Regions from separate parts of the Arthrobacter sp. AIWTK1 genome, predicted to be linked through region 2. Evidence: riboswitches for the same ligand, from Rfam matches in the RefSeq annotation. Region 2 holds a riboswitch; the other holds the start of a gene.

Region 1 (10,677 bases), 760 kb from region 2:
TTCCCGCAGGGGCTGATCAACACCAAGGATGCAGTCGACCGCATCGTCGCGGCGCTCGAAGCTGCTGTAGGCACCATGCGCAAGGTCCACGATGAAGTTGATGAGGAAGATCCCACGACGGCGGACCTTTTGCATGAGTTCATCTCCAAGCTCGAGCAGTATGCCTGGATGGTGGGCGCGGAGAACATGAAGGCCTCGGCCAGTGTGACCACTCCCGACAGCAAGTAAGCCCGGCAGTACAGCAGCCAGGTATGACGAAAGCCCGGCGCCGGATGATTCCGGTGCCGGGCTTTCTGTTGCACTACGGAGCGCTGGACGCGCTCCAGGCATTTGTCGAGCAGGACTGAGGCGGGGCGGCTTTACGTGGCTTTGGGCACTCCGCGAAGTACGACGGCGACAAAGGCTGCCGCCCCCGCCATCAGTACCAGCCCGATAAACGCCGTCACGTGGACACCCGACTCAAACGCAACCCGGGCGGCGGACGTCAGGGCGTCCGCCAGCGGTGCCGGGAGCGAGTGTGCCAGTTCCATGGCCCCCGCCAGGGTCTCGCGGGCCTGGGTGATCCCGTGCCAGCCGCCGCCGGGGCCCGCAGCTGCGATGCCCTCCGGCAGGACCAGGTTCCGCTGGTAGGACGCCGTCAGGATCGAGCCGAGGACGGCCGTGCCAAGCAGCGAGCCGATCTCGTAGCCGGTCTCAGAGATGGCCGCAGCCGCCCCTGATTTCTCCGGCGGCACCGCCCCCAGGATCAGGTCGTTGGAAATCGTTTCGGCTGCTCCCACCCCGAGGGCCAGGACCAGGAGGGCGCCCAGCAAAAGCGCCGGGCCGCCGGAGTGGTCGCCGAACGCCACCATGAAGTAGCCGGTGGCGCTCAGCGAAAGGCCTCCGGCCACGACGAAGCCGGGCCGTATTTTCCGCACCAGCGGGACCACCAGCAGCCCGGCGGCCACGGTGGCAATTAGGGCAGGGATCATGGCGATGCCGGCCTCCGTGGGCCGCTGGCCCTCCAGGAGCTGGAGGTGCTGGGCCAGGAACAGGATGAAGCCGTTAAAGGAAAACAGTGCCAGGACGTTGGCCGTGATGGCCGTGCTGAAAATCCTGTTTCCGAAAAGACTGATGTCCAGCAGGGGGCTGGGCAGCCTCTTTTGGCGCCGGACGAACGTGTAGCCCATCAGGAGTCCGAGGCTGATGGCCGCTGCCGGCAGCGGCCCGAAACCCTCGGTTGCCAATGCCTTGATGCCGTAGACCAGCGGAACCATTGTCAACAGGGAGAGGGCGATGCTGGCACCATCCACCGCTCCGGGCCGGGGGTCCCTGGACTCGGGAATCAGGGCCCGGCCAAGCAGCAGGATAGGCAGCATGATGGGCACGGACACCAGCAGGATTGCGCCCCACCAGTAGTGCTCCACGAGCCAGCCGCCGAAAATCGGCCCCAGCGCTGCGCCGCCCGAGAATCCTGCCGCCCACATCGCGATTGCCAGCCGCCGCCGGTTGGGGTCGGGAAAGATGTTGCGGATCAGGGACAGGGTGGAGGGCATGAGCATCGCGCCGAAAAGTCCAAGTGCTGCGCGGCCGGCGATGAGCCATTCTGCACTGGGGGCGAAAGCTGTGGCAGCTGAGACCGCGGCAAAGCCGGTGCTGCCGATCAGCAGGAGCCGGCGCCGGCCGATCCTGTCGCCGAGGCTCCCCATGGCCACCAGGAGGCCGGCGAGGACCAGGGGGTAAGCGTCAACAATCCACAGCAGCTGAACGCCGGTGGGCGCAAGGGCAGTGGCGATGGCAGGCAGCGCGAACGTCAGCGCGGTGTTGTCCACGGCGACCAGCAGTACCGGGAACATCAAAAGCGCCAGGGCCAGCCAGTCGCGGCCCGGCTTCGCGGCGGGTGAGCGGGTGCCGGCGGCGGGGGACGTTGCGGCGACGAGGCGCTGCGCGGCCGGCGTCGAAGGTGATGACAAGTTTCCCATGGGAATAACTGTACCGTCTGGACGGTATAGTTAAGAAATGAGCCCGGACCACCGGGCATGATAGGAACCATGGCCAGAAAACCCGTAGCGCGCGAAGCTGTGCTCGATGCTTTTGAATCCCTGCTGATTGAGGTGGGCGAACGCGCCGCCACGCTGGATGCCGTGGCCCGGCGTGCGGAGGTGTCCAAAGGCGGGCTCCTCTACCACTTTCCGAACAAGGAGGCCATGATTTCGGCCCTTCTGGAACGGATGGATCGGCTGGTTGCGGGGGACTTGGACGCCATGGCTAAAGCTCCCGAAGGAGCCGCCGTCTACTTCATCAAGTCCTCCCTCTGGGCGGACACTCCGCTGGACCGGGCTTTTGTGGCGGCCACCCGGCTCGCCGAAGTTGCGCACAAGGAAACGCTGCACCGTTTTGCGGCCGTCCAGGGGAGCTGGCTTGGACTGTTGGCCGGGGACGTCGGCCCGGCCATGGCCAAGGCCGTGCTGTACATGGGTGACGGCCTCTACTTCAATGCCATGCTGGCCAGCGGCCCCGGCGCCGCCCCGCCCGAAATGAGCGGCGACGTCGATAGCCTGCTGGCCGCCGTCGAGCGGCTCCGCGGCTGACCGTCCCGCGAGGCCGCGGGTCTTTCTGCCGGCACGGCCGCGACCCGGCCCGTAATGCGGCGCTGGACTGTCTGCGGAGTTTGCAGACTGGACTTCCACGTAGGACAATTACAGCTGTGACTGTTGTCACCGCTAACTAAATATGCCTTTGATCTGCGGCGGGAGAGTTCTGCAAGTAGGTACAAGCAGGCGCCGTAGGAGCAAACCCTCCCCAGGAATCTCTCAGGCCCACGTACCGCCGCGGCAAGGCAACTCTGGAAAGCAGCAGGCTGTCCGTTCGTGCCCCAACCCGCTTGGAGGCAGCAGACCGGACACGCCATGCTCACCGACGGTGCAAGCGGAGCTGTGCGAAAGCACGGTCCTGCGGAAACTCTCAGGTCCAATACAGAGCGGGGAGGAACCCGGACCACTGCGGCGTACCCTGCGCCGCCATTAGTAATGGAGTTCCTTCGTGACGGTTAGTTCAGCCTCCACCACCTTCGTCGACCGGCATATTGGCGCCCGCCGCCAGGCCGACATCGACACCATGCTCAAGTCCGTCGGCTACGACACCGTCGAGTCGCTGGTAGACACCGCGGTTCCCAAAGACATCCGCCAGGAAGTCGCCCTGACCTTGCAGGACGCCCTGAGCGAGGTCGAAGTACTGGCCGAGCTGCGCAAGCTGGCTGCCAAGAACAAGACGGCCGTGCAGATGATCGGCCAGGGCTACTACGACACAGTGACCCCGGCGGTGATCCGCCGCAACATCCTGGAATCCCCGGCCTGGTACACCGCCTACACCCCGTACCAGCCGGAAATCTCGCAGGGCCGCCTCGAAGCCCTCCTGAACTTCCAGACCATGGTCCAGGACCTCGTGGGCCTGCCCATCGCCAACGCCTCCCTGCTGGACGAAGCCACTGCCGTGGCCGAAGCGGTCCTCATGATGCGGCGTGCCAACAAGAACAAAGCCGCCCACGACGGCAAGACCGTCCTGGACGCCGATGTCCTGCCCCAGACCATCGCCATCGTCAAGGGCCGGGCCGAGGCCCTCGGCTTCGAAGTCGAGGTGGCGGACCTGTCCCAGGGACTTCCCGACGGCGACATCAACGGCATCGTGCTGCAGCAGCCGGGCGTTTCCGGCCGGGTGTTTGACCACGCCGCCGTCATTGCCGCCGCGAAGGAACGGGGCGCACTGGTCACCGTTGCGGCCGACCTCCTCTCGCTGACCCTGATCACCCCTCCGGGCGAGCAGGGTGCGGACATCGCCGTCGGCTCCACCCAGCGCCTGGGCGTGCCGCTGTTCTTCGGCGGCCCGCACGCCGCCTACATGGCCGTCCAGAAGGGCCTCGAGCGCTCCATGCCCGGCCGCCTGGTGGGTGTGTCCAAGGACAACGCCGGAACCCCGGCCTACCGCCTTGCCCTGCAGACCCGCGAGCAGCACATCCGCCGCGAGAAGGCCACGTCCAACATCTGCACCGCACAGGCCCTGCTGGCCATCGTTTCCTCCATGTACGCCGTCTACCACGGCCCCGACGGACTGAAGGCCATCGCCGAGGCCGTCCACAACAACGCCCGCACCCTGGCCGCGTCCCTGCAGTCCGCGGGGCTCGAGGTCCTGCACGGCAGCTTCTTCGACACCATCACCGTCCGCGTCCCGGACAAGGCCGCTGACATCGTCGCCGCCGCCGAAGCCAAGGGCATCAACCTGCGCGGCATCGACGCAGACACCGTCGGCATTTCCACTGACGAAACCACGACGCCGGAAACCGTCGCCGCCGTGGCCGGCGTCTTTGGCGCTTCGGTTGTGGACGCCGCCGACGGCGGTTCTGACAGTGGCGCTGCCTTTGCCCTCGAGGCCGCCGTCGAGCGTTCCTCGGAGTACCTGCAGCACCCGGTGTTCAACACGCACCGCTCGGAAACCCAGCTGCTGCGCTACATCCGCAAGCTCTCGGACCGCGACCTCGCGCTGGACCGCACCATGATCCCGCTGGGCTCGTGCACCATGAAGCTGAACGCCACCGCCGAGATGGAAGCCATCTCCTGGCCGGAGTTCGCCTCCATCCACCCCTTCGCCCCGGATTCCCAGACCGAGGGCTGGCGCGAACTCATCGAGGGCCTGGAAGCGGACCTCGCCGAGATCACCGGCTACGACCAGGTCTCCATCCAGCCGAACGCCGGCTCCCAGGGCGAGCTCGCGGGCCTGCTCGCGATCCGCGGCTACCACCTGTCCCGCGGCGATGACCAGCGCAACGTCTGCCTGATCCCGGCGTCGGCGCACGGCACCAACGCCGCCTCGGCCGTCCTGGCCGGCATGAAGGTGGTGGTCGTGGCCACCGCCGCCGACGGCACCATCGACCACGCGGACTTCCAGGCCAAGATCGAAGCCCACAAGGACGTCCTGTCCGCGATCATGATCACCTACCCGTCCACGCACGGCGTGTACGACGCCGACGTCCGCGAAATCTGCGACTCGGTGCACGCGGCCGGTGGGCAGGTGTACGTTGACGGCGCCAACCTGAACGCCCTGGTGGGCCTCGCGCAGCCGGGCAAGTTCGGCGGCGACGTGTCCCACCTGAACCTGCATAAAACCTTCTGCATCCCGCACGGCGGCGGCGGACCGGGCGTCGGCCCGGTGGCGGCCAAGGCCCACCTGGCGCCGTTCATGCCGGGGGATGCCAACAAGGCTGCACACGAGGACGGCCACGGCGTGGCGATCTCGGCGTCGCGCTTCGGTTCCGCCGGAGTGCTGCCGATCTCCTGGGCCTACGTGAAGCTGATGGGCGGTGCCGGCCTGACCGAGGCCACCAAGTCCGCCCTGCTGGCGGCGAACTACATCGCTTCCCGCCTGAACGAGTTCTTCCCGGTCCTGTACACCGGCGAAGGCGGACTCGTGGCGCACGAGTGCATCCTGGACCTCCGTGAACTGACGGCCAGGACCGGCGTTACCGCGGAAGACGTGGCCAAGCGCCTCATCGACTTCGGTTTCCACGCACCCACCCTGGCGTTCCCGGTTGCCGGCACACTCATGGTGGAGCCCACCGAGTCCGAGGACCTCGTGGAGATCGACCGCTTCATCGACGCGATGATCACCATCCGCCAGGAAATCGACCAGGTGGCCAACGGCGACTTCACCGTGGAGAACAGCCCGCTGCGCAACGCGCCGCACACCGCTGCCGCCGTCGTCTCCTCCGACTGGAAGCGCGAGTACCCGCGTGAGCAGGCCGCCTTCCCGGTCCACCACCTCAAGCAGGACAAGTACTTCCCGCCCGTGGGCCGCATTGACGGCGCAGCCGGTGACCGCAACCTGATCTGCTCCTGCCCGCCCATCGAAGACTTCGAAAACTAAGGATTGCCCCGATGACTGAGAACTACACCGCGCTCTATGAAGAGCACAAGAAGCTCGGCGCGTCCTTCACCGATTTCGGTGGCTGGCAGATGCCCCTGAAGTATTCCTCCGAGCTGGCCGAGCACCACGCCGTCCGCAACGCCGCCGGCCTGTTCGATCTCTCCCACATGGGCGAAGTCTGGGTCACCGGCCCGGACGCCGCAGCATTCCTGGACTACGCCCTGGTGGGAAAGATCTCCGCCATGTCTGTGGGCAAGGCCAAGTACTCGCTGATCTGCCAGGAAGACGGCGGCATCATCGACGACCTCATCACCTACCGGCGTCCAGCGGCGGACGCCGCAGGAGACAGCACGGACAAGTTCCTGGTGGTGCCCAACGCCGGCAACGCCGCCGTGGTCGCCGCCGCCCTCGCCGAACGGGCAGCAACATTCGACGTCGTCGTGGACGACGCTTCCGCCCGGACCTCGCTGATCGCCGTCCAGGGTCCCAAGGCCGAAGGCATCCTGCTTCGCCTGGTTCCGGCGGCCCAGCACGAGCTGGTTACCGGACTGAAGTACTACGCCGCCCTCGAAGTACCCTTCATGGTGGGCGGCAGCAGCAAGGACCTCCTGCTGGCCCGCACCGGGTACACCGGTGAGGACGGCTTCGAGATCTTCGTCGACAACGACGACGCCGCAGCCCTGTGGCAGGCCATCGCGGCCGTCGCCGAGGAAGGCGAGCTCGTTCCCGCCGGCCTGGCATGCCGCGACTCGCTGCGCCTGGAAGCCGGCATGCCGCTCTACGGCAACGAGCTCTCCCGCGAAGGCAACCCCTTCGCAGCGGGCCTCGGCCCGGTTGTTTCGCTCGCCAAGGAAAGCGACTTCGTGGGCCGCGCGGCCCTCGAGGCACTCAAGGCCGGCGGCGCCGGCTCCACAAGCGGGCGCAAGCTGGTGGGCCTCAAGGGCCTGGGCCGGCGCGCAGGCCGGGGCCACTACCCGGTCCTCAAGGACGGCGCAGTGGTTGGCGAAGTGACCTCCGGCCAGCCGAGCCCCACGCTTGGTTACCCTGTGGCGCTCGCTTATGTCGACGTCGAATACTCCGAGGTGGGGACCGCCCTGGACATCGACCTGCGCGGCAAGGCGGAGCCCTTCGAAGTCGTCGCACTGCCTTTCTACAAGCGCCAAAAGTAGCCCGGCTGGCTCCATCGGGGCCGTTGCCGGCTCCGGGGCCGCAGGCCCCGTCGGGGCTGACATCCTCCGCGTGCTCGGTCGCGTAGACGCCCGCTGGGCGGACGTGACGCTCCCTTAGACGCACGCTTCCGGATGCCAGCCCCGAAGGGGGCCGTCAGCTGTCGCATGCCCACCCGGCAAGCTCGATCATTGGGGGTTGAGCTTGTCCAAACCCGGCCACACGCGGAGAACTCGGTCACCCCGCCTCCCCGCTCGACCACATGAGATTTCAAACGTAAAGGAAAAAACACATGGCAAAAGTAGCCGCTGAACTTCAGTACTCCGACGAGCACGAGTGGGTGGCCCGGGAAGCCGGCAACCTGGTCTCGATCGGCATCTCCGCCGTGGCCACGGACGCCCTCGGCGACATCGTGTACGTTGACCTGCCCGAGGTCGGCGCCACTGTGACCGCGGGGGAGACCTGCGGCGAAGTCGAATCCACCAAGTCCGTTTCGGACCTGTACTCCCCGGTTACGGGCGAGGTCACGGAAACCAACTCCGCCGTCGTCGACGACCCCGCACTGATCAACAGCGATCCGTACGGTGCCGGCTGGCTCTTCAAGGTCGCCGCTGAATCCGACGGCCCGCTGCTCTCCGCCGAGGAATACGCTGCCAAGAACGGCGGCGAACTGTGAGCGGCGCAACCGCGGCCGCAGGCACAAGCACCGTCGCGTTTGAGCAGGTTGTCTCCCCGTCCCTGGATGCGGACCTGTCCGCACTGGACCCGGAGATCGCGGCGAAGATCGACGACGAGCTGGCCCGCCAGCGCACCGGCCTGGAAATGATCGCCTCGGAAAACCACACCGCCAAGGCCGTCATGCAGGCGCAGGGCTCGGTGCTGACGAACAAGTACGCCGAGGGCTACCCGGGGAAGCGCTACTACGGCGGCTGTGAGCACGTTGACGTGGTGGAGCAGCTGGCCATCGACCGGGTGAAGGCGCTGTTCGGTGCCGAGTACGCGAATGTCCAGCCGCACTCCGGTGCCCAGGCCAACGCCTCGGTGATGCACGCGCTGATCAAGCCGGGCGACACCATCATGGGCCTGAACCTGGCACATGGCGGGCACCTGACCCACGGCATGCGGATCAATTTCTCCGGCCGCCTGTACAACGTCATCCCGTACCAGGTCCGCGAAGAGGACCACCGGATCGACATGGCCGAGGTGGAGCGCCTGGCCCAGGAGCACAAGCCGCAGCTGATCGTCGCCGGCTGGTCCGCCTACGCCCGGCAGCTGGACTTTGCCGAGTTCCGCCGGATCGCCGACTCCGTGGGCGCTTACCTCATGGTGGACATGGCGCACTTCGCCGGGCTGGTCGCGGCCGGGCTGCACCCGTCACCGGTTCCGCACGCGCACGTCACCACCTCCACCACGCATAAGACCCTCGCCGGTCCGCGCGGCGGCATCATCCTCTCCAACGACGCCGACATCGCCAAGAAGATCAACTCGGCAGTGTTCCCCGGCCAGCAGGGCGGACCGCTGGAGCACGTTATCGCCGGCAAGGCCGTCGCCTTCAAGATCGCGGCGTCCCCGGAGTTCAAGGAACGCCAGGAGCGCGTCCTTGCCGGTGCCCGGATCTTGGCTGACCGCCTGGTCCAGCCGGACGTCACCGCCAAGGGGATTAACGTGATATCCGGCGGCACCGACGTGCACCTGGTCCTGGTGGACCTGCGCAACTGCGTACTCGACGGCCAGCAGGCTGAGGACCGCCTCGCTGCCATCGACATCACCGTGAACCGCAATGCCGTTCCGTTTGATCCGCGGCCGCCGATGGTCACCTCGGGACTGCGCATCGGCACCCCGGCCCTCGCGACCCGCGGTTTCGGCGAAGCCGCCTTCGCCGAGGTTGCGGATATCATCGCTGAGGCGCTGATTGCCGACGCCGACGCGGACCTCTCCGGTCTGCGTTCACGGGTCGAGGCACTCGCCGCCGCCCACCCGCTCTACCCGTCAGTTGCCAACCTCGGCTAGAGCCCGTATTACAGAAGTACAGATCACGACGCCGGGCGGCCGCCACAAGCTGCCGCCCGGCGTCGTGCATCCGGCAGTGCGACCGCCCACCGGCGGCTGCACTGCCCTCCGGCAGGACCATCTGCCGGACCAGAGTTAGAGCTAGTGAGGAACCGGCCATGGCTGTTGGTGTTTTCGATCTTTTTTCCATCGGGATTGGGCCCTCGAGTTCGCACACGGTGGGCCCGATGCGGGCCGCTGCGGTGTTCGCCGAGGAGCTGAGGGCGTCCGGGGACCTGGGCAAGGTGGCCGGGCTGCGGGTGGATTTGTACGGGTCCCTCGCCGCCACCGGGCACGGGCACGGGACCATGACGGCGATCCTGCTGGGTTTGGAGGGGTACCACCCGGAGAAGATCCTTCCCGCGGAGGTGGAGGAGCGGCTCGCGGCGATCGCCGAGACCGGGACCCTGCAGCTTGCCGGTGCCGGTACTGGTGCCGGTGACGGTGCGGGTGTTCCGCTGCCGTACGGGGTGAAGGACATGGTGCTGCGGCCGTTGACCATCCTGCCGCGGCACACCAACGGGATGACGTTCACGGTCACGGACGCCGGCGGGGAAGTCCTGCACCAGGCGACGTTCTTCTCCGTGGGCGGCGGCTTCATTGTCCGCGAGGGCGAGGAAGAGGCGGCGCTGAAGGAACTGGACGAGTCCAAGAAGGAGCTTCCGCTGCCGTTCCGCACCGCGGCGGAGCTGTTGGGCCGCTGCCAGTCCAAGGGCCTGTCCATCGGCGAGATCATGTTCGTCAACGAACGCGCCTCCCGCTCGGAGCAGGAGATCCGCGAGGGCCTGCTGCACATCTACTCGGTGATGGAGGAATGCGTCGCGGTGTCCCTGAAGCGGGAGGGGCTGCTGCCGGGCGGGCTGAAGGTCCGCCGTCGGGCACCGGACTGGCACGAACGCCTGTTGAAGGAGAACCGCGGCCAGGACCCCGCCTACCGGGATCCGAAGTACTGGCAGGAGTGGGTGAACCTGATCGCGCTGGCGGTCAATGAGGAGAACGCTTCAGGTGGCCGGGTGGTCACTGCGCCGACGAACGGGGCTGCCGGGATCATCCCGGCGGTGCTGTATTACGCGCTGCATTTCGCTCCGGGCATGGACCAGGCCACCCAGCAGGACCGTGACGATGTGGTGGTGAAGTTCCTGCTGGCTGCCGCCGCGGTGGGGGTGCTTTACAAGGAGCAGGCCTCGATCTCGGGGGCGGAAGTGGGTTGCCAGGGCGAGGTGGGCTCGGCGTCGTCGATGGCGGCCGCGGGCCTGGCCGAGGTGATGGGCGGGACGCCGCAGCAGGTGGAAAACGCCGCGGAGATCGCGATGGAGCACAACCTGGGGCTGACGTGTGATCCGATCGGCGGGCTGGTGCAGATCCCGTGTATTGAGCGGAACGCGATCGCGGCGGCGAAGGCCATTAACGCCGCGAAGATGGCGTTGTGGGGGGACGGCACGCACCGGGTGTCCCTGGACGAGGTGATCGTGACCATGCGCGAAACCGGCAAGGACATGTCCTCCAAATACAAGGAAACCGCGATGGGCGGCCTCGCCGTCAACGTCGTGGAATGCTGAGTCCGCA
Region 2 (10,677 bases):
ATGTCCTGGCCCGCGTACATCAGCACCACGCCGGAGAGCAGCAGGACGCAGGAGAGGAACAGCGCGTTCTGCGGGACCTTGCGCCGTGACAGGGCGCCGAAAACCGACGGGGCGTCACCCTCCTGGGCCAGGCCGTAGACCATGCGCGAGGTGGAGTAGATGCCGGAGTTGGCCGAGGACATGGCCGAGCTGAGCACCACCAGGTTCACCACAGTGGCGGCGGCGCCGAGTCCGGCCAGGGAGAACATGGCGATGAACGGGCTGTGGCCGGCCTGGAACTGGGTCCAGGGCGTGACGGACATCAGGATGATGAGGGCGCCCACGTAGAAGAGCAGCACGCGGATGGGGATGGAGTTGATGGCCTTGGGCAGGTTCTTCTCCGGGTCCTTGGCCTCCGCGGCCGTGGTGCCCACCAGCTCAATGCCCACAAAGGCGAACACTGCGATCTGGAAGCCGGCCACAAAACCCATGAACTCGTTCGGGAAGAAACCGCCATGGCTCCACAGGTTCGAGAAGGTGGCCGGGCCGGCGTCGGACTGGAATCCGCTGAAAATCATGAACAGGCCCACCAGGATCAGCGCCGCGATGGCGATGATTTTGATCAGCGCGAACCAGAACTCCGTCTCGCCGAAGGCCCTCACCGTGGTGAGGTTCAGGAGCAGGAGGATGGCGATCGTGGCCAGGCCCGGGATCCACAGGGGAAGCCCCGGCCAGAGTTCCTTTGAGTAGCCGGCGATGGCGATGACGTCCGCGATTCCGGTGATCACCCAGCAGAACCAGTAGGTCCAGCCGGTGAAGAAGCCGGCCCAGGGGCCCAGCAGGTCCGCCGCGAAGTCGCTGAAGGACTTGTAATTCAGGTTGGACAGCAGGAGCTCGCCCATGGCCCGCATCACGAAGAACAGCATGAAGCCGATGATCATGTAGACGAAGATGACGGACGGACCGGCCGCCGAGATGGTTTTGCCGGAGCCCATGAAGAGCCCGGTGCCGATGGCGCCGCCAATGGCGATCAGCTGGATGTGCCGGTTGCTCAGCTGCCGCTCAAGATGCGGCTCCTGGTGGGCGGTCAGGGTCTTAGTTGTCACGTGCTGCTCCTCGGATCAAAGCGGACTGGAGTGCTGCTGAGGTGGTCGCCTGATCCGGCCCGCCGGGGGCTGGATCAAGGTTGTTGAAGCTGTACAGATGGATGCCTGCGATGTTCCCCGGCTGGCTTTCCAGCCCGGCCACCAGGCTCTGCGGCGAGTAGCGGTCACCGCTCAGCAGCTTGCGCGCCAGCGGCCCCTTGCGGCTGAGGAACTTCAGCGAACTTCCGACGCCGATCTGCGTCGCCAGGGAGACCAGCTTGGTCCGCGGAACCGCCCCGGCCACACCGGCCCACACTGGCAGCCGCACCCCTTCCCGGCGCAGGAGCGCCGCGAAGTCGAGGATTTTCGGCGCGGAGAAGCACATTTGCGTGACAACGTTCGATGCCAGGTGCTGCTTTTCCAGCAGGGCGTCCAGCAGGTCCACCGGGCCCACCGACGGGTGGCCCTCCGGGTAGCCCGCAATGCCAACCCGCATCCTGCCCCCGGTGTACTGCGCGATGTCTTCCAGTACCGGGAGGGCCGAGCCGTAGGGGCCTGCCGGCTGCTTCCGGTCTCCGCCGATCACAAACACTTCACCGATGCCGGCAACGTCGCAATCACGCAGGATGCCGGTGAGCTCGGAACGGCCGGGAAGGCTCCGCGCCGCGAGGTGCGGGATGACCGAATAGCCGAGCAAACCAAGCTGCACGGCGGCTCGCATGGTCCGCTCAATGCCATGGTGGGGCAGGCACGTCACGGTGAGCGCCGTGGTCAAAGGCACGTGGGCCCTGACCCGGTCAACGATTCCCTCTGAAGGGATGATTTCGGTCCTGATGGGGAACATCATTGGTCCTCTCTGGCTATCAAATGGTTCTCAGGAATGTGCTGCGATGAGGGAGCTGGCTTCCTGGCGGGTGCTGCCGGAGCTCTCGATGTGGGCGAGTTCGGCCGGGATGTCCCAGCCCTTCTTGCGCATCGCGGTGGCCCAGAGCCGGCCGGCACGGTAGGAGGAGCGGACCAGCGGCCCGGACATGACACCGAGGAAGCCGATCTCGTCCGCCTCCGTGGCGAGGTCCACGAATTCCTGCGGCTTGACCCAGCGGTCCACCGGGAGGTGCCGTTCGGACGGGCGCAGGTACTGGGTGATGGTGATCAGGTCGCAGCCGGCCTCGTGCAGGTCCCGGAGGGCCTCGGAGATTTCCTCGCGGGTCTCGCCCATGCCCAGGATCAGGTTGGACTTGGTGACCATGCCCAGGTTCCGGCCCTGCGTGATGACATCCAGGGACCGCTCGTAGCGGAACGCGGGGCGGATGCGCTTGAAGATCCGCGGCACGGTTTCGACGTTGTGCGCGAAGACCTCGGGCTTGGAGTCGCAGATCGCGGCGATGTGTTCGGGTTTGCCGGAGAAGTCCGGGATCAGCAGTTCGACGCCGGTGCCCGGGTTCAGTTCGTGAATCTTCCGGACCGTTTCGGCGTAGAGCCACACGCCCTCGTCGGCGAGGTCGTCCCGGGCCACCCCGGTGACGGTGGCGTAGCGCAGCTGCATGGCCTGGACCGAGCGGGCCACCTTGGTGGGTTCGAACATGTCCACCGGGGACGGCTTGCCGGTGTCGATCTGGCAGAAATCGCAGCGCCGGGTGCACTCGGAGCCGCCGATCAGGAACGTGGCTTCCTTGTCTTCCCAGCACTCGAAGATGTTCGGGCAGCCTGCTTCCTCACAGACGGTGTGCAGGCTCTCCTTTTTGACGAGGTTCTTGAGCTGGACGAACTCCGGGCCCATCTGGACCTTGGCCTTGATCCACTCCGGCTTGCGCTCCACCGGTGTGGCCGCATTGCGCTGCTCAATACGCAGCATCTTCCGGCCTTCTGGTGCCAGTGTCATAGTTCTCTTTCCTTTAGCATTCCACGACGTTGACGGCGAGGCCGCCCATCGCGGTCTCCTTGTATTTGGAGGACATGTCCTTGCCGGTTTCGCGCATGGTCACGATCACCTCGTCCAGGGACACCCGGTGCGTGCCGTCCCCCCACAACGCCATCTTCGCGGCGTTAATGGCCTTCGCCGCCGCGATCGCGTTCCGCTCAATACAAGGGATCTGCACCAGCCCGCCGATCGGATCACACGTCAGCCCCAGGTTGTGCTCCATCGCGATCTCCGCGGCGTTTTCCACCTGCTGCGGCGTCCCGCCCATCACCTCGGCCAGGCCCGCGGCCGCCATCGACGACGCCGAGCCCACCTCGCCCTGGCAACCCACTTCCGCCCCCGAGATCGAGGCCTGCTCCTTGTAAAGCACCCCCACCGCGGCGGCAGCCAGCAGGAACTTCACCACCACATCGTCACGGTCCTGCCGGGTGGCCTGGTCCATGCCTGGAGCGAAATGCAGCGCGTAATACAGCACCGCCGGGATGATCCCGGCAGCCCCGTTCGTCGGCGCAGTGACCACCCTGCCACCTGAAGCGTTCTCCTCATTGACCGCCAGCGCGATCAGGTTCACCCACTCCTGCCAGTACTTCGGATCCCGGTAGGCGGGGTCCTGGCCGCGGTTCTCCTTCAACAGGCGTTCGTGCCAGTCCGGTGCCCGACGGCGGACCTTCAGCCCGCCCGGCAGCAGCCCCTCCCGCTTCAGGGACACCGCGACGCATTCCTCCATCACCGAATAGATGTGAAGCAGGCCCTCGCGGATCTCGGCCTCGGACCGGCCCTCTTCTTCATTGACCCGCATCACGTCGCTGATGCTCAATGAGGTGTTCCGGCAGTGCTTCAACAGCTCCGCCGCGGTGCGGAACGGCAGCGGAAGCTCCTTCTTGGACTCGTCCAGTTCCTTCAGCGCCGCCTCTTCCTCGCCCTCGCGGACAATGAAGCCGCCGCCCACGGAGAAGAACGTCGCCTGGTGCAGGACTTCCCCGCCGGCGTCCGTGACGGTGAACGTCATCCCGTTGGTGTGCCGCGGCAGGATGGTCAACGGCCGCAGCACCATGTCCTTCACCCCGTACGGCAGCGGAACGCCCGCACGGTCACCGGCACCGGCAAGCTGCAGGGTCCCGGTCTCGGCGATCGCCGCGAGCCGCTCCTCCACCTCCGCGGGGAGGATCTTCTCCGGGTGGTAACCCTCCAAACCCAGCAGGATCGCCGTCATGGTCCCGTGCCCGTGCCCGGTGGCGGCGAGGGAACCGTACAAATCCACCCGCAGCCCGGCCACCTTGCCCAGGTCCCCGGACGCCCTCAGCTCCTCGGCGAAGACCGCAGCGGCCCGCATCGGGCCCACCGTATGCGAACTCGAGGGCCCAATCCCGATGGAAAAAAGATCGAAAACACCAACAGCCATGGCCGGGGTTCCTTAGTTGCCCAGGCGCTGCGGAGCGGACCGGGGACGCGCACTGAGGCTGCAGGGCAGGCAAATGCGGGGGCCCGCAAACGCGGAAGAGGACGGCTGAATCGTCACGAGGAACTCCATAATTCAGGTGGCGCAGGGCGCCACATTGATTGGGTTCCTCCCCGCTCTGTATGTGACCTGAGAGTTTCCGCGTACCCTGCTGTTACAGAGCGCCGCTTGCACCGTCGGTGAGCCCGGGGACCGGACTACTTTCCAGAGTTGCCTCGCCGCGGCGGTACGTGGGCCTGAGAGATTCCTGGGGAGGATTTGCTCCTACGGCGCCTGCTGAACGTACCGGCAGGACTCTCCCGCCGCAGATCAAAAGCATGTGCCACTTGTCGGTGACACGGCTCACACTTTATAGGTTGCCGGGGCGGCTCGCAACAGAGTCGCGTCACATGTGTCATTCGTACTGAGCCGACTGTTCCGGCGCACCGTCCCGGCCAGGCGCCGGGCCGGGAGTACAGCGGCAAACGCAAAAGGACGGTGGTGGCCATCCGGTGATGACCACAACCGCCCTCCGCACTGACGCGTCCAGCCGAAACTAGGACGTCGGGTGCAGCGATGCGGTCAGTGCCGCATCGGCGTCCCGCAGGACCTTGGCCGCCACCTGGAGACCTTCGATCCGGCCCAGGGAGGTGTCCTCGTGCTCGATGTTGACCAGCATGTTGGGGTCCACCTCGTAGAGTGCGCGCAGGAACTCGGTCCAGTAGGCGGTGTCGTGCCCGCGGCCCAGTGCCACGAAGTCCCAGGCGGAGTTCTTGGGCCACTGGTTGGCCCACTCGTCTCCGCCGAGGTTTGTCCGGTCTTCATCCGGCGAGAGCCGGCGGAAGCTGTTGTCGAGGACGCCGTATAGCGCGGCGTTTTCGGTGTTGACGCGGACGTCTTTCGCGGCTGCCTGGAAGACCAGCGGACCGAGTTCGCGGACCACGGTCACGGGATCCATCTGCTGCCAGAACAGGTGCGAGGCGTCCAGTTCAACACCCACGTGGGTGGCGCCGGTGAGGTCGATGAGCTTGCGGACGTCGGCCGTGTTGAACACGATGTTCTGCGGGTGCAGCTCAAGCGCAACCTTGACGCCGTGGTCGGCTGCGAGTCGGTCGGTTTCCTTCCAGAAGCCGGCCGCGATGCCCCACTGGTAGTCGAGCACGTCCAGGGCGGCCGAGTTCCAGGCGTTGACCACCCAGTTGACCGTGGTTGCTCCGGGTTCGCCGCCGGGCAGGCCGGACATGGTCACCACCCGGTCCTGACCCAGCCGGTGTGCCAGCCGGATGGAACGACGGATGTCCTCGGCATGCTTCTCGCCGATTTCCCGCTTCGGGTGCAGCGGGTTGCCGTTGCAGTTCAGGCCGGCGATGGCGACGCCGGTCCCCTCGAAGATCGCCAGGTAGTCGTCCCGGGCCGCGTCGCTTTCCAGGATCTGGTCCATGTTCGGAACGTGGACGGCCGGCAGGAATCCGCCGGTGTTGATTTCGATTCCGGTGAGCCCGAGGTCGGCGATGACCTTCAGGGCCTCGGGAAGCGGCCGGTCGTGGAGGATCGCGTTGTAGACGCCGAGCTTCATAGCGTGATTTTCTTTCCGTTGTTGAGCGCGGATTCAGTGACGGCGCCGAGCAGCTCCATGTTGCGCACGCCCTCGTCGAACGTGGCGCAGCGGGGAAGCGACTCGGCCTCGCTGAGGCCGGCAACCTCTTCGAGGAACGCACGGGCCTGGTAGCCGAACGCGTCGTTCTGGCCGAAGCCGACCTCGGGGGCGTCCATGGCGAGGCCGCCGGCGATGTAGGGGTGGCCCGGGCCGAGAATCACCTGGCGGTAGCCGTTGTCGTTGCCCGATCCGTCGTGGAGGAACAGCTGGATTTCCGCAGGGCGGCGCTGGTCGAACTTGGCGGCACCGTTCTCGCAGAACACCTCGAAGTTGAGGCTGTTGGCGTGCCCTGCGGCAACCCGCGAGACTTCAAAGCTGCCGGCGCCGTTGGCGAACTCTGCGTTGAATGCTGCGTAGTCGTCGTTCTCCACGGCTTCAAACGTGTCGCTGACCGCAGCATGATCGTGCCCGATGACTGCGCCAAGAGGCAGGGGTCGCTTATCGATCGCGGTGCTGAGGCGGCCGCCGCTGATGGACTGAATGTCGCCGCAGAGGAACTCGGAGACGTAAGCCAGGTGGCTTCCGACGTCGGCAAGCGCCCCGGAGCCGGGGCCGCCCTTGTAGCGCCAGCTCATGGGAGCGGAAGGACTGAAGCCGTAGTCGGTCCAGTAGCGGCCGCTGAAGTGCAGCACCTTGCCGAGGACGCCGCTGCGGATGAGGTCGCGGATGTAGGCGATGCCGGGCGTGCGGCGGAAGGTGAAGCCGATGCGGGCAATCGAGCTCGTGTTGCGGGAGGCCTCAGCCATGGCCCGGGCGTCCTCAAGGGAGTCGCTCAGCGGCTTTTCGCACAGAACGTGCTTGCCGGCGGCGAGCAGGCCTTCCACGACTTCGCGGTGGAGCGAGTTGGCGATGACAACACTGACGACGTCGATGTCATCGGCTTCGGCGATGGCCTGCCACGAGGTGTCGTTGCGTTCGTAGCCGAAGCGGCGGGCAGCCAGCGAGCCGAATTCGGCGTTGACGTCGCCGATCGAGACCAGCCGCACCGGGGGAAGCACGGGGCTATACAGCGTAGAGGCCGTCCGGTACGCAGCAGCGTGGGCCTTGCCCGCCATGCCTGCGCCAATGACGGCGACGCCGAGGCTTTCAGCCATTGATTTCTCCTTTGAAATTCGGCCAGGCCGATCGCCTGTCCAGAAAATTGTAGCGCTACAAAAACACTCGCTGAAAAGAGCGTAGCTTTGTCTATATGTCCTGTCAATCATCATGCGGCTATCCTCGATAACGAGACAGGAAAGGCTCTTCATGACGCTTAACACCCCCCGGTCCCGCCGGCCCACGATCTACGACGTCGCCAAAAGCGCCGGCGTTTCGCCGTCGCTGGTGTCCTTGGTCCTGCAGAACCCCTCACGGGTCAGCGACAAGCGGCGGGAGGCCGTGCTGGCCGCCATCTCGCAACTCGGGTACCGGCCCAGCCGCGCCGCGACCGCCCTCGCGAGCAGCCAGACGAAGAGCATCGGGCTGGTAATCGACGACTTCAGGAACCCGTGGTTCGTGGATCTGTTGCGCGGCATGGAATCCGCGCTCTCGGTGCACGGCTACCAGGTCACGGTGGCGGACTCTCGGCCCGGGCAGAACCGGATCAAGGAGGCCACCGACGGCCTCCTTGCCCTGCACGTCGCAGGCCTGGTGATCGCCGCTGAACCCAGCGAGCCCATGCTCGCGGGCACCTGGGTTCCCACCGTCGTCGCGGGCTGGCGGAACGGCGTTCCGGCCGGTGCCGACCTCATCACGAACGACGACGACGGCGGCGGCCGCCTCGCCGTCGGCCACCTGCTGAAGCTTGGCCATGCCCGGATCGGGCATCTGTCCGGCTCGGACGGCGCGGCGGCGCACCGGCGTGAGGGCTTCCGCAGCGGTATGGTGGCGGCCGGCCTGGAGCTTCGGATCGCAGGGGAATCCGGGGGAACGTCGGAGGAGGACGGTTACGCGTCGGCCTGCTGGCTGCTGGACCACTACCCCGACACCACGGCCATTTTCGCGGCCAACGACACCATGGCTGTGGGGGCGTTCGCCGCGGCGAAGGCACGGGGCCGGTCCGTGCCGGAGGACCTGTCGGTGATCGGCTACGACAACTCGCCGCTGGCGAAATCACGGTATTTGGACATCACCACCGTGGACAACCGCAGCGACGTGGTGGGAGCGGACTCCGCGCAGACGCTGCTGGCACGGATCCAGGACCCCGGCCTGGCGCCGGGCCGCAAACTGATCGAACCGGTCCTCGTGGTCCGCGGCACCACGTCACGCTTCACGGGCTGACGGCAGGGATCCGTCGGGGGCCGCGGCACCGCTTGCTACGCTGGAACAATGAAATCCCGCCTCGCCGCCCTGTCCGTTGCCGCCCTCATCGTTGCACTGACCGGTTGCGGGCAGGTCCAGGAAGCAGCCGAAAAGGCAGTGAGCGACGGTGCGTCCGAGGTTGCCACCGCGGCCGCGGACCAGGTCAAGGGCCAGGTGTGCGCGCTCGTGGAAGACGGGCTTGTCAGCGTGAAGGACAAGGAACTCCTCGGTGGCCTCGTGGCCGGCGCCGAGACCGCCGGTGTGCCCTCCGAGATCACCACCCCGCTGCGTCAGATTGCTGCGTCGGGCGACCAGGTTCCGGCGGAATCCGTCACCGCACTCAAGGACGCCTGCACCGCCTGAGCCTTAGCGTTTTCCCTTTTTGCGCGATCCCTTGCCACGGCCCTTGTCCGGATTGGGAGCGTAGCGCTGCGCCACCTTGGGCTTCTTGACGCCGGTCCCGCGCCGGTCCGGCTTCGGTTCCTTCTTGGGCGGCTCCACCTTCGCCGACGGCTGGCGGGAGCTCTGGGCGGTCCGTCCGCGGACAATCCCGATGAACTCCTCGATCACTTCATCCATGGCCGGCTGTTCGGCCCCGGCCATCGCTTCACGCGAGGCCTCGTTGGGCCAGGCAAGCGCAATCTGCGTGGTGGCTGCGCCGGTGAGTTTCCGCGCCACTGTGTCCTTAACGTTGAAATGCCGGGCAACGGACATCGGCAGGATGGCAAGCCCCGCACCGGAGGCAACCACCTGCAACGCCGTTTCCGGGCCGCCGAGCTCCGCCACATCGAGGAACGTCTCCGCGGCAAGGTCCGCCAGCGCCACCTCTTCGAACACGGAGATCTCATGCCCCTTGGGAGCAACCACCACGGGCTGCTCCTCGTACAGGGGAATCACGTTCAGGCCCTCGCGCTCCACCGGCAGCCGGACGAAACTAAGGTCTGCGGAACCGTCACGTAGAACGGCGAGCTGCGCGCCGTCGTCGGACATAAAGGACCGCAACGGAACATCCGGCATCCGCTCTTCCCAGCGGCGGATCCATTTCCCCGGCGTCACGCCGGCAACGTAGGCGAAGCGCAGCACGCGGCCTTCGGGTTCAGCGGGTGCGGGTACTTGCGGGGATTCTTCTTCAGCGGACACAGGTTCACAGTACCGCCAGTGCTAGGGTACGGTCCCCCGCCGGATACCCTTGAACCATGACCTCTGCAAACTCCCAGTCCATGAAGCCGGCCACCGTTGCCAAGAAGCTTGGCATCTACCTGCCCGCAACACCCCAGGAGTTCCAGGATTCGGTTATCACCCGCGCCGATTTCGCCGAGCTCCAGGCCAATCCGCCGGAGTGGCTGGCCGAACTCCGCCGCAACGGCCCGCACCCCCGCCCGGTGGTGGCGCAGAAGCTGAACGTTTCCATCAGCGGCCTGGCCCGCGGCGGCGTCGAAGAGGCACTCACGACGGCGGAAATCACCGCGCTGCTGCAGGCTCCCCCCGCCTGGCTGGTCGCCGAGCGCTCCACGCATGCGGCAGTCCGCGCCGAAGCGCAGCGCGTCAAGGACGAAGCGGCCAAGAAGGACGCGAAGAAAGCCCGCGCCAAGGCCGAGTAGGCCCCTGACGTCGTGGGAGGTTAGCGGACGGGACGAAGGTCGTCCGGGTCGCCCCGGTGGAACATGCGGCGGGGTGCAACACCTTCGAACAGGACCCACACCGTGGAGGCGTCGTCGGTCATCGTGTCAACAATTCCCGACGCCGTGACACGGTTGCCCCGCACAATCGCCACCCTGTCGCCGGGGCGCAGCTCCGACCAGTCAGATTCCTGCCGTACAGGCCCGTCGGTTGCTTCTCCCGTTTGGTGCCCGTGCGGAAGCTGCGGGCCTGCGCCGAACAACCATGCGGAGACGTCGCTGCGCAGCACGAGGTGGGGTCCGCCGGTTGCACTCACGCTGCCCGTGGGCACGTAGTAGCCCCGGCCCGCGCCTGAACCGCCGGCCGCCCTGTCCAAGGCATCAACAAGTCGCCTGGTGAGGTGCCCCTGGGGACCAATCTCCCGGAGCTCGTCGAGCTCTTCCGGAGTGAGCCGTCCCAGCACAGCAGCAATATCGGCCATGATGGATCCCTTCTAGCGGATGGTGCCTGAAGAACCACGCTAAAACCCCGCCATTAACGGCGCATGAAATCGCGACGGCGAACAGAAAACAAGTTCCGCGGGACAATCGGGGCTTGCCCCGCGTTAAGCGGGTACCACCCGATCAACTGCCTGAACGCCTCCGACGCACGAGCTGCCCGCCCCAACGAAACGAGCCACCCCTGCTAATTGTCCTCA

Evidence for each region. A riboswitch is a leader RNA that binds a small molecule or an ion and turns the genes downstream of it on or off. The one in region 2 is predicted to bind glycine.
Region 1: another riboswitch for glycine. It lies ahead of gcvP (aminomethyl-transferring glycine dehydrogenase); the one in region 2 lies ahead of AC1MDG_RS00390 (L-serine ammonia-lyase).

Annotation. Positions count from the first base shown of each region.
Region 1 covers NZ_CM155287.1:828,149-838,825, forward strand. The annotation lists gene AC1MDG_RS03925 (Dps family protein) at 1-228, shown strand, start outside; gene AC1MDG_RS03930 (MFS transporter) at 360-1,961, opposite strand; gene AC1MDG_RS03935 (TetR/AcrR family transcriptional regulator) at 2,031-2,570, shown strand; glycine riboswitch at 2,720-2,818, shown strand; gene gcvP (aminomethyl-transferring glycine dehydrogenase) at 3,022-5,895, shown strand; gene gcvT (glycine cleavage system aminomethyltransferase GcvT) at 5,907-7,064, shown strand; gene gcvH (glycine cleavage system protein GcvH) at 7,355-7,738, shown strand; gene glyA (serine hydroxymethyltransferase) at 7,735-9,072, shown strand; gene AC1MDG_RS03960 (L-serine ammonia-lyase) at 9,231-10,670, shown strand.
Region 2 covers NZ_CM155287.1:70,475-81,151, reverse strand. The annotation lists gene cycA (D-serine/D-alanine/glycine transporter) at 1-1,085, opposite strand, end outside; gene AC1MDG_RS00400 (methylenetetrahydrofolate reductase) at 1,075-1,911, opposite strand; gene lipA (lipoyl synthase) at 1,939-2,946, opposite strand; gene AC1MDG_RS00390 (L-serine ammonia-lyase) at 2,960-4,387, opposite strand; glycine riboswitch at 4,659-4,756, opposite strand; gene AC1MDG_RS00385 (sugar phosphate isomerase/epimerase family protein) at 4,980-5,999, opposite strand; gene AC1MDG_RS00380 (Gfo/Idh/MocA family protein) at 5,996-7,174, opposite strand; gene AC1MDG_RS00375 (LacI family DNA-binding transcriptional regulator) at 7,326-8,339, shown strand; gene AC1MDG_RS00370 (hypothetical protein) at 8,388-8,723, shown strand; gene AC1MDG_RS00365 (LysR family transcriptional regulator substrate-binding protein) at 8,727-9,500, opposite strand; gene AC1MDG_RS00360 (DUF5997 family protein) at 9,557-9,961, shown strand; gene AC1MDG_RS00355 (hypothetical protein) at 9,982-10,461, opposite strand; gene AC1MDG_RS00350 (nucleoside/nucleotide kinase family protein) at 10,662-10,677, shown strand, end outside.